3 regions of the Pseudomonas sp. LBUM1640 genome follow, and region 1 is predicted to be linked to each of the others. Evidence: predicted binding sites of a transcription regulator. Region 1 holds the regulator's gene; each other region holds the start of a gene.
What was found. The regulator FliA, encoded in region 1, starts transcription of late flagellar genes. The targets are predictions, from matches to a motif close to CTAAAGTTTNNNNNNNNNNNGCCGNTAA.

Region 1 (3,261 bases):
AAGCTCATGTGGGTGCTCCTTAGAAGCCTAAACTGGATAACAGGTCATCTACGTCATCCTGACCTGACATAACGTCTTCACGTTTATCGGCATGAATCTGCGGACCTTCACCCTTGGCGAGATGTTTTTGTGGATCTTTTTCCGAGAGGATCGCTTCGCGGTCATGTTCGATGCCGGCAAAACGATCAACTTGGCCGGCCATGAGCACCAATTTGAGCAGGTTGCTTTCCACTTCGGTGACCAGTTGGGTCACGCGCTTGATCACTTGACCGGTGAGGTCCTGGTAATCCTGGGCGAGCAGAATGTCATTGAGGTTGCTGGCAACCGTGCGGTTTTCCTGCTCGCTGCGCGACAAAAACCCGTCGACCCGACGCGCCAGTTCACGAAATTCTTCCGCGCCCACTTCCCGACGCATGAAGCGACCCCAGTCAACGCTCAGAGCCTGAGCTTCGGTGGCCATGCCATTGACCAAGGGCGTTGCGTTTTCCACCAGGTCCATGGTGCGGTTGGCCGCCGCCTCAGTCAGCCTGACCACGTAGGACAGGCGTTCGGTGGCATCGGTGATTTGCGAAATTTCTTCGGCCTGGGGCATATGCGGGTCAATCTGGAAATTGACGATCGCACTGTGCAGCTCGCGTGTGAGCTTGCCCACTTCCTGGTACAGGCCGCGGTCACGGGTCTGGTTGAGCTCATGGATTAACTGCACCGCGTCGCCGAACTGGCCTTTTTCAAGGCTTTCGACCAACTGGTGAGCATGCTTTTTCAGGGTCGATTCAAAATCGGCCTGCGATGATTCTTTATGCTCCATAGCTCCCCCGTGGCAGCATCAATGACCGATGCGTTCGAAGATTTTTTCGATCTTCTCTTTCAAGGCCAGTGCAGTGAATGGCTTGACCACGTAACCGTTAACCCCAGCTTGGGCGGCTTCGATGATCTGTTCACGCTTGGCTTCGGCGGTCACCATCAACACAGGCAAGCTGCGCAGCTTTTCATCGGCGCGCACGTGACGCAGCAAATCGATGCCGGTCATGCCCGGCATGTTCCAGTCGGTTACCAGAAAGTCGATGCTCCCGCTGTTGAGGATCGGAATCGCCGTAATGCCGTCATCCGCCTCGACCGTGTTGGTGAACCCAAGGTCACGCAACAGGTTTTTTATGATCCGCCGCATCGTTGAGAAGTCATCAACGATGAGGATTTTCATGTTCTTGTCCAATTCGACCTCCAAGCAGTCTTAAACGCGCCCAGCACCTGGACGCGCCATTTCAATCAACAGGCGTTACACAAAAAGGACTGCCCAGGGCACCACGGTACGAACCCGCGAAGGCGTGAAGCCTTCGCGGTAGCGTCTGCAGTGTCCCCACACTGCCTGTCAGCGCGCGCGCCACTCTCCCAATCGCCCCCGCAAGCGGGCTGCGCACTGGCTGTGCAACTGGCTGACACGTGATTCGCTGACCCCCAGGACCTCACCGATTTCCTTGAGGTTCAGCTCTTCGTCGTAGTACAGCGCCAACACCAGCCGTTCACGCTCCGGCAAATTGGCAATCGCTTCCGCCAACGCACTCTGGAAACGTTCATCTTCCAGATCGCGCGACGGCTCGAGATGTGCACTCGCGCCGTCCTCGTGCAGCCCTTCGTGTTCGCCGTCCTGCAACAGGTCGTCGAAACTGAACAGGCGGCTGCCCAAGGTATCGTTCAAAATCCCGTAGTAATCGTCGAGACTCAATTGGAGTTCGGCCGCAACTTCATGATCTTTAGCGTCACGACCGGTTTTTGCTTCAATTGCGCGAATTGCGTCACTGACCATTCGCGTGTTGCGGTGTACCGAACGCGGCGCCCAATCCCCTTTACGCACCTCATCGAGCATCGCGCCACGAATGCGGATACCCGCATACGTCTCGAAACTCGCACCTTTGCTCGCGTCGTATTTGGTCGACACTTCGAGCAAACCGATCATGCCGGCCTGGATCAGGTCTTCGACCTGCACGCTGGCTGGCAGGCGTGCCAGCAGGTGGTAGGCAATGCGCTTGACCAGGGGCGCGTAGCGCTCGATCAATTCGCCTTGGCTGTCACGTGCCGACTTTTTGTAAAGGTTGTAGCCGCTGGATGTCATAGCACCGGTCCTGCGCTCGTCTGATGCACCAATCGCTCGACGAAAAACTCCAGATGCCCCCGAGGGTTGGCAGGCAACGGCCAAGTATCGACCTTCTGGGCAATAGCCTTGAACGCCAGTGCGCATTTCGAACGAGGGAACGCTTCGTAGACTGCACGCTGCTTTTGCACAGCCTTGCGTACGCACTCGTCATAGGGAACTGCGCCAACGTATTGTAAGGCGACATCGAGGAAGCGATCCGTGACCTTGGTCAACTTGGCGAACAGGTTTCGCCCTTCCTGCGGGCTTTGGGCCATGTTGGCCAGCACGCGGAAGCGGTTCATGCCGTAGTCACGGTTAAGCAGTTTGATCAGCGCGTACGCGTCGGTGATCGAGGTGGGTTCGTCGCAGACCACCAGCAGCACTTCTTGCGCTGCGCGTACGAAGCTGACCACGGACTCGCCGATGCCGGCGGCGGTGTCGATCACCAGCACGTCGAGGTTGTCGCCGATATCGCTGAAGGCCTGGATCAGGCCGGCATGCTGCGCCGGGCTCAGGTGCACCATGCTCTGGGTGCCCGAGGCGGCCGGCACGATGCGAATGCCACCGGGGCCTTGCAGCAGCACATCGCGCAGCTCGCAGCGGCCTTCAATCACATCGGCAAGGGTGTGTTTGGGTGTCAGCCCCAGCAAAACGTCGACGTTCGCCAGGCCCAGGTCAGCATCCAGCAGCATGACGCGACGGCCAAGCTCTGCCAGGGCCAGGGACAAATTCACTGACACGTTAGTTTTTCCGACGCCACCTTTGCCGCCGGTCACCGCGATCACCTGTACGGGATGCATGCTGCCCATTTTATTTCTTTACCTTGTCTTGCTTAGACGCAGGCTACATGGCTTGGCCGCGTGAATCGCTTGCAGACCATCGATGTAGATACATTTCACGGCGCTCATCCTGCCCTCACCCCACCCGTTTTGCGGGGTTGTGGTAAAGGTCGGCGAACATATCGGCCATCGCTTCCTCGCTAGGCTCTTCTTGCATTTGCACGCTGACAGCACGGCTGACCAACTGATGACGGCGCGGCAGATGGAGATCATCCGGGATCCGCGGCCCGTCGGTCAGGTAGGCGACCGGTAATTCATGACTGATGGCCAGGCTCAGCACTTCGCCCAGGC
Region 2 (3,261 bases), 1.3 Mb from region 1:
CTCCGCCGCCAACGCGGTGCTGTGGGACAACCCCGCCGCCTGGGTGACGTTCTGGTTGATGTCCTCCACCACATGCGCCTGTTGCAAGGTCGCGCTGGCAATCGAAGCATTCAGCCCATTAAGGTTGCGCAACGCCTGGCCAATGGCGGTGAGGCTGGCACCCGCCTGACCAGCCTGTTCAATGGTCAGTTGCGACGCACTGTGGCTGTCGCTGATCACCTTCACCGCCGCTTCCGAATGACCTTGCAGACGCTCGATCATCACCTGGATTTCAGCCGTGGATTTCTGCGTACGCTGAGCCAGCAACCGCACCTCATCGGCCACCACGGCAAACCCGCGGCCCTGTTCCCCGGCGCGCGCGGCTTCAATCGCGGCGTTAAGGGCCAGCAAGTTAGTCTGGTCGGCAATCGAGCGAATCACTTCCAGCACCCCACCAATCTGCGTGCTTTCGCTGGACAGCGTGCGGATCACCTCAACGGCCTGGCTGATGGTGCTGGAAAGCTGGTCGATCTGCTGCAAACTGCCGTCGATGTTCACCTGGCCCTGCTGCGCCTGGGCCTGGGCGTCACGCATTTCGCTGGCAGCATGCTCGGCGTTTTTGGCCACATCCTGCACGCCGTAGGTCACTTCATTGATCGCCGTCGCCACCAGCTCCATCTGCTGCGACTGTTGCTGGCTGCGGTCATGCGCCTGGCTGGCATTGGTGCCCAGCTCCGTGGACGACTGGCCCAACGCGTTGGCGCACACCTGCAGTTGGCCGACCACTTGGCGCAGCTTGGCGGTAAAGCTATTGAAGTGCTGGGACAACTGGGTGACTTCGTCGCGCCCATGGGTGTCGAGGCTGCGCGTCAGGTCGCTTTCGCCACTGGCGATATTGGCCATGGCGTTCACTGCCGCCTGCAACGGTTGCACGATGCTGCGGGCGATCAGCAGCACCAGCACGGCCATCACCAGCGCGATGCCCAGACCAATCAGTGAGGCTTTCCATACCTGGCCTTTGAACTCGGCCTGCACATCATCCACGTACACGCCGGAGCCGATAATCCAGCCCCAGGGTTCGAACAGTTGGATGTAGGAGGTTTTTTCCACCGGTGCTTCGGCGCCGGGCTTCGGCCAGCGATAGTTGACGATGCCAGCGCCCTTGGCCTTGGCCAGGATCACAAATTCGTTGAACACCGCAAAACCATCCGGGTCGCGAATCGCCGAGAGGTTCTGGCCATCCAGCTTGGGGTTGGCCGCGTGCATGATCATCACGGGCGTGAGGTCATTGATCCAGAAATAATCGTCGTGGTCGTAGCGCAGGCCACGCACCGCGCTGAGCGCTTGTTTTTGCGCCACGTCGCGGGTCAATACGCCGGTTTTTTCGAGATTCTGGTAATAGGCCAGCACGCCGCTGGCGGTCTGCACCACGTGCTGGGTTTGCTGGCGTTTGGCCTGGTAGAGGTCGCCGTGGATCTGCTTGAGCATCAACAGCCCCAAGGTCAGCAGCATCAACACGGCGACTATCAGGATCAGCCACAGACGGCGGCTGATCGACATGTTGCGCAAACTGTTCATCGTCCTGTCACTCCCTGCTTTTTATAATTGTGTGCTGCATCGACAATTCCAGCGTGTCTGATAGGCTTTCGGCCTGTAATCGGAAAACCTGAGTACTCCCTGATTTTTCACGAAATTTTTGCAGACCGATGTTGAAAATCAGCAGCGGAAATTGAGTGCGCTTGCGTCAGTGAACCATTAAAAAGACAGACAAGGCATGCCACCGCGCATGACCTTTGGGGGAAGCATGGATTTTTGGACCGCCATACAGGCATTGATTCTTGGCGTTGTGGAGGGGCTGACTGAGTTCCTGCCGATTTCCAGCACCGGCCACCAGATCATCGTCGCCGACTTGATCGGCTTCGGCGGTGAACGCTTTGAAGCGTTCAACATCATCATTCAATTGGGCGCAATCCTGGCCGTGGTCTGGGAGTTTCGGCGCAAGATCTTCGACGTGGTCATCGGCTTGCCGACCCAGCGCAATGCCCAGCGTTTCACGGTTAACCTGATGATCGCGGTACTGCCGGCGATTGTGCTGGGGGTGATTTTTGCCGACCTGATCAAGCATTACTTGTTCAACCCGATCACCGTGGCCACCGCGCTGGTGGTGGGCGGTGTGATCATGTTGTGGGCTGAACGCCGCCAGCATGCGGTGCACGCGCAAACCGTGGACGAGATTACCTGGAAAGACGCGCTCAAGGTCGGCCTGGCCCAATGCCTGGCGATGATTCCGGGCACTTCACGTTCCGGCGCCACCATCATCGGCGGCCTGCTGTTCGGCCTGTCGCGCAAGACCGCCACCGAGTTTTCGTTCTTCCTGGCCATGCCGACCATGGTCGGTGCGGCGGTGTATTCGGGCTACAAGTACCGTCACCTGTTCCAGCCGGATGACTTGCCGGTGTTCGCCATCGGTTTTGTCACCTCGTTCATCTTCGCGATGATTGCGGTCAAGGCCTTGCTCAAGTTCATCGCCAGCCACAGTTATGCGGCGTTCGCCTGGTATCGCATTGCCTTTGGCGTGGTGATCCTGGCGACCTGGCAGTTCGGTTGGATCGACTGGTCTGCGGTCAAGCCATGAACATTCAGCACCCGCGCCTGAAGGCGCTGATCTTTGTGCTGCTGTGCGCCGCGCCGCTGCTTGGCGCGGCACTGGTGTGGTATCGCGGTGAGACGGTGATCCCGCTGGCGGCCTATGGCGTGGTCAGCGTGGTGGCGTTTTTCCTGTACTGGGGCGACAAGCGCAAGGCTCAGGCCGATGGCCCGCGCGTTCGCGAGAATATCCTGCACGCCGTTGAGCTGGCGGGCGGATGGCCAGGCGCGTTGATCGCCCAGCAGGTGTTCCGCCACAAGACGCGCAAGGTGTCGTACCAAGTGCTGTTTTGGGTGATTGTGCTGCTGCACGAGGTGTTCTGGCTTGATCAGTTATTCCTCGGCGGTACGTTGCTGTCAGTGATATAGGCCAGGGGGGATGGATCTTCCCTACAAGATTGCGGGAAGCTCCTGACCCAATCATCGATATGAACCGGCAGCCCACAGGCGTTATTCTCCAGGCACTTGAACGTATTGGGCTAACACGGATGTCTTTTTCGGATTCATTGCTACGCCATTCAGCGACTGAGCTTGCCGCACTGATTCAGCAGCGCAAGCTTACCTCCACCGCGATTGTTTTCACCTACCTGGCCCGTATCGAGGCGCAAAACCCTTCGATTAACGCACTGGTGCAAG
Region 3 (3,261 bases), 2.1 Mb from region 1:
AGGAACGCTCCAGGGCGACCTGGACGCTCATTGGCGAGCCGCTGGAAACGTCGCAGGCGGAGTTCGAACAGTTTGTGCAGACTTTCGCCGACAGCGCACTGGAGAATGTGCGCCAGATGCTCGGCTGATCAGCAGGAGCGAGAGGCCTCGCTCCTGCACCACCAAGGTCAGATTTTGAAGCTGTCGACCAACTGCTTCAATCGGCTGGCCTGCTGGGACAGCGCGTCGCAGTCCTTGAGCGTTTCGTTGAGGTTGGCCACGCCCTGCTGGTTCAGCAGGTTGATCTGGTTGATGTCGACGTTGAGGGTTTCCACCACAGCGGTCTGCTCCTCGGTAGCGGCAGCCACCGACTGGTTCATGCCGTCGATCTCGACGATGCGTTGCGTCACGCTGACCAGGCGCTCACCGGCCTGGTTGGCCACTTCAACGCTTTCTTCGCTGGAGGTCTGGCTGGCGTTCATGGTGGTCACCGCTTCACGCGAACCCACTTGCAGCGAAGTGATCATCTTATGGATCTCTTCGGCGGACTCCTGGGTACGGTGAGCCAGGTTACGCACCTCATCGGCAACCACAGCAAAACCACGCCCGGCTTCCCCGGCACGAGCCGCTTCAATCGCGGCATTAAGTGCCAACAAGTTGGTTTGCTGGGAGATGCCTTTGATCACATCAAGGATGTGACCGATGTTGTCGGTGCTGGCGTTCAGGGTTTCGATCTGGGTGCAGGACAGGCTGATTTTTTGCGACAGCTGCGACATCGCCAGGATGGTTTGCTCCACCACCTTGCGCCCGTCGTCTGCCTGTTCACTGGCGCCACTGGCATGCTGCGAAGCATCGGCCGCGTTACGCGCGATTTCCTGAGTGGCGGCACCCAACTCGTTGATCGCCGCTGCCACGCTATTGGTGCGTGCACTTTGTTCGTCCGAGCCGATGATCGAGGCATTGGACGAGGCCATCACGCGCTGGGACAGATCGTGTACCTGCCGCGTTGCCGAAGACACCTCGGAGATGGACGCGTGGATACGCTCGACGAACTGGTTGAAGGCGCTACCAACCTCGCCAAACTCGTCCTTGCTGGTCACGTCCAAACGCCGAGTCAAATCACCCTCGCCTTGGGCAATGTCCTGCATGGCAATGCCCATGGTGGTCAGCGGGCGCAGCAGTACTTGAATCAACAGGCTCAAAAGCACGGCAATTGCGACAACCGCGATCAACATGGCGATCAATGCCGAAGTACGGAATTTGCCCAGCGGGGCGTAGGCTTTATCTTTATCGATCGACAGACCGATGTACCAATCGGCACCCGGCAAACCGCTGATCGGGGTGAACGAAAGGATACGGTCCTGGCCATTGAGGACAACGTCCTGGCTGACCTTTTCGATACGCAGGTTAATGCCTGGGTAGATATCCTTGAGGTTTTTCATCACCTGGTCCTGGTCAGGGCTGACAATGACCTGGCCGTCGGCGCTGACCAGAAATGCATGGCCGATGCCGCCGAAGTCCACCGAGTTGATGATCTTCACCAAGGTCTGCAGGCTCAGGTCGCCGCCGACGACACCCAGCAGTTCACCGTTCTTTTTGACCGGCAGGGCGATGGTTACGATCTGCCCGCCCACGGCTGCCATGTAAGGCGGGGTGAGCATGGTTTTATCGGCCGCCACCGCTTGCTTGTACCAAGGACGCTGCCGTGGGTCATAACCGTCGGGCATCTTGGCGTCAGGGCGCTGGGTGAATACACCGTTGGTTTGACCGACGTAGGTGAACTGGAAGTTCGAGGTGAATGCAGGCTGGTCGACCAGGCCCGGAAGGTCGGCAGCGCTGCCCTGGTGCGCTACGTTTTGCGCCAGGCTTTCGAGGACCAGGATGCGGCCACTGAGCCAGTTCTGCACACTGCTGGCCGTGAGTTCTCCCGATTGCTGGATGGACGACTCCAGGTTTTGTTTGATGGTGCTGCGCTGCAGGTAGTCGTTGTAAAGCGTGAATAACGCGAAAGCGAGAACCACGACGCCTGACGCGGCCAACAGAATTTTATGACTGAACTTAAGATTCATTTCATCGACTTCTTTTGCCAAAGGGGGATGAGCGTGCCGAGTGGAACATTCCATGTAACGGGATAGGCGGACTCTCTCGGACCGCTCTATTTCGGTGCACGCATGGCTCGTCAGGCTTTCGGCCACACTTAGAGAAATCTTAGAAATTTGTGAGATGCATCCTCTTTTTGAGTAGGAAACTGACCAACGGTACAAGCGCGGCGAGCTTTCTTGCGCACCATCGCTCGGGGCTTAGTGATTGATCATTGGCGCCGTGAAGAAATCGAACGCGCTTACCTCGAGTCCATCGCTCATCTGCCAGAAGCGTTGGCACCCAGCACCGAAGCGCGTGCGTTGGTGCTGGAACCTCTGGAGGCAATCGCCCGCCTTTTAGACGGCTTGAAGCCGAAAGTGCGTAAGGCGTTTCTATTGGCTCAGTGCGATGGGCTGGCGTACAAACAGATCGCGGAGCAAATGGGCGCCTGCATGCGCAATACGAGCACTGGCGCGAAGCTCACCAGCTATTCAGAGTCCTTTAACCCGAACTTTTATTCAGACAGCGCGGGCAATCCCCTGGCACCTACTAATGGGACACAGTGGGAGGCCGGCTTGAAGTATCAGCCGCCGGGAACCGACAACTTGTTTACGCCGTCCTGGTTGCGCATCGACCAGGAAAACCTGGCGACCAAGCTGCCACAGGAGAACTTCTATCGGGCTATAGGTGCTCAAGTGGCCGATAACTTGAAGTTTCTGGGCAGCTATACCTTTACCGACATCAAGTATTCCAAGTCGATGGTGAGCACGTTGAGCTCCACCGATAACCTGATCGAGAACAGGCACAATTCTCCGACCCAGGCGCCTCGTCATATGGCGTCGGTGTGGGGGGACTATAAGTTTGATAGTAGAGCCTTGGACGGCTTGCGGTTAGGGGGCGGGGTTCGATATGTAGGGTACAGCTGGGCAGATGCAGAGAACACGATGAAGGTGCCGGCCTAGACCTTGCTTGACGCGTCAGTAGGGTATGACTTGGGTAAAGTAGGGTTGAAGGGCGTGGATGTGCGGTTGAATGCCAACAACCTGACCAATGAGACCTATGTAGCGTCCTGTGCCAGCCTGAACTTCTGCTACCTGGGAGAAGAGCGTAACGTCAGTGCGACGGTAAGCTATCAATTCTGATCTTCTAATGTTTCCGAGAAGCCAGCGCCTAATTCCAGGCGCTGGCTTTTTTGTTGGC

Region 2: ACA065_RS16305 (methyl-accepting chemotaxis protein) is a predicted target of FliA. The motif match lies at 1,623-1,650, and genes of this name have one in related genera.
Region 3: ACA065_RS00625 (methyl-accepting chemotaxis protein) is a predicted target of FliA. The motif match lies at 2,164-2,191, and genes of this name have one in related genera.

Annotation. Positions count from the first base shown of each region.
Region 1 is NZ_CP166816.1:4,948,397-4,951,657, forward strand. It holds gene ACA065_RS21700 (chemotaxis protein CheA) at 1-8, opposite strand, end outside; gene ACA065_RS21705 (protein phosphatase CheZ) at 20-808, opposite strand; gene ACA065_RS21710 (chemotaxis response regulator CheY) at 827-1,201, opposite strand; gene fliA (RNA polymerase sigma factor FliA) at 1,370-2,110, opposite strand; gene fleN (flagellar synthesis regulator FleN) at 2,107-2,940, opposite strand; gene flhF (flagellar biosynthesis GTPase FlhF) at 3,047-3,261, opposite strand, start outside.
Region 2 is NZ_CP166816.1:3,646,040-3,649,300, reverse strand. It holds gene ACA065_RS16305 (methyl-accepting chemotaxis protein) at 1-1,557, opposite strand, end outside; gene ACA065_RS16300 (undecaprenyl-diphosphate phosphatase) at 1,784-2,614, shown strand; gene ACA065_RS16295 (DUF1294 domain-containing protein) at 2,611-2,994, shown strand; gene ACA065_RS16290 (amidase) at 3,114-3,261, shown strand, end outside.
Region 3 is NZ_CP166816.1:127,067-130,327, reverse strand. It holds gene ACA065_RS00630 (SRPBCC family protein) at 1-128, shown strand, start outside; gene ACA065_RS00625 (methyl-accepting chemotaxis protein) at 168-2,048, opposite strand; partial or broken gene ACA065_RS00620 (sigma factor-like helix-turn-helix DNA-binding protein) at 2,250-2,522, shown strand; partial or broken gene ACA065_RS00615 (TonB-dependent siderophore receptor) at 2,535-3,203, shown strand.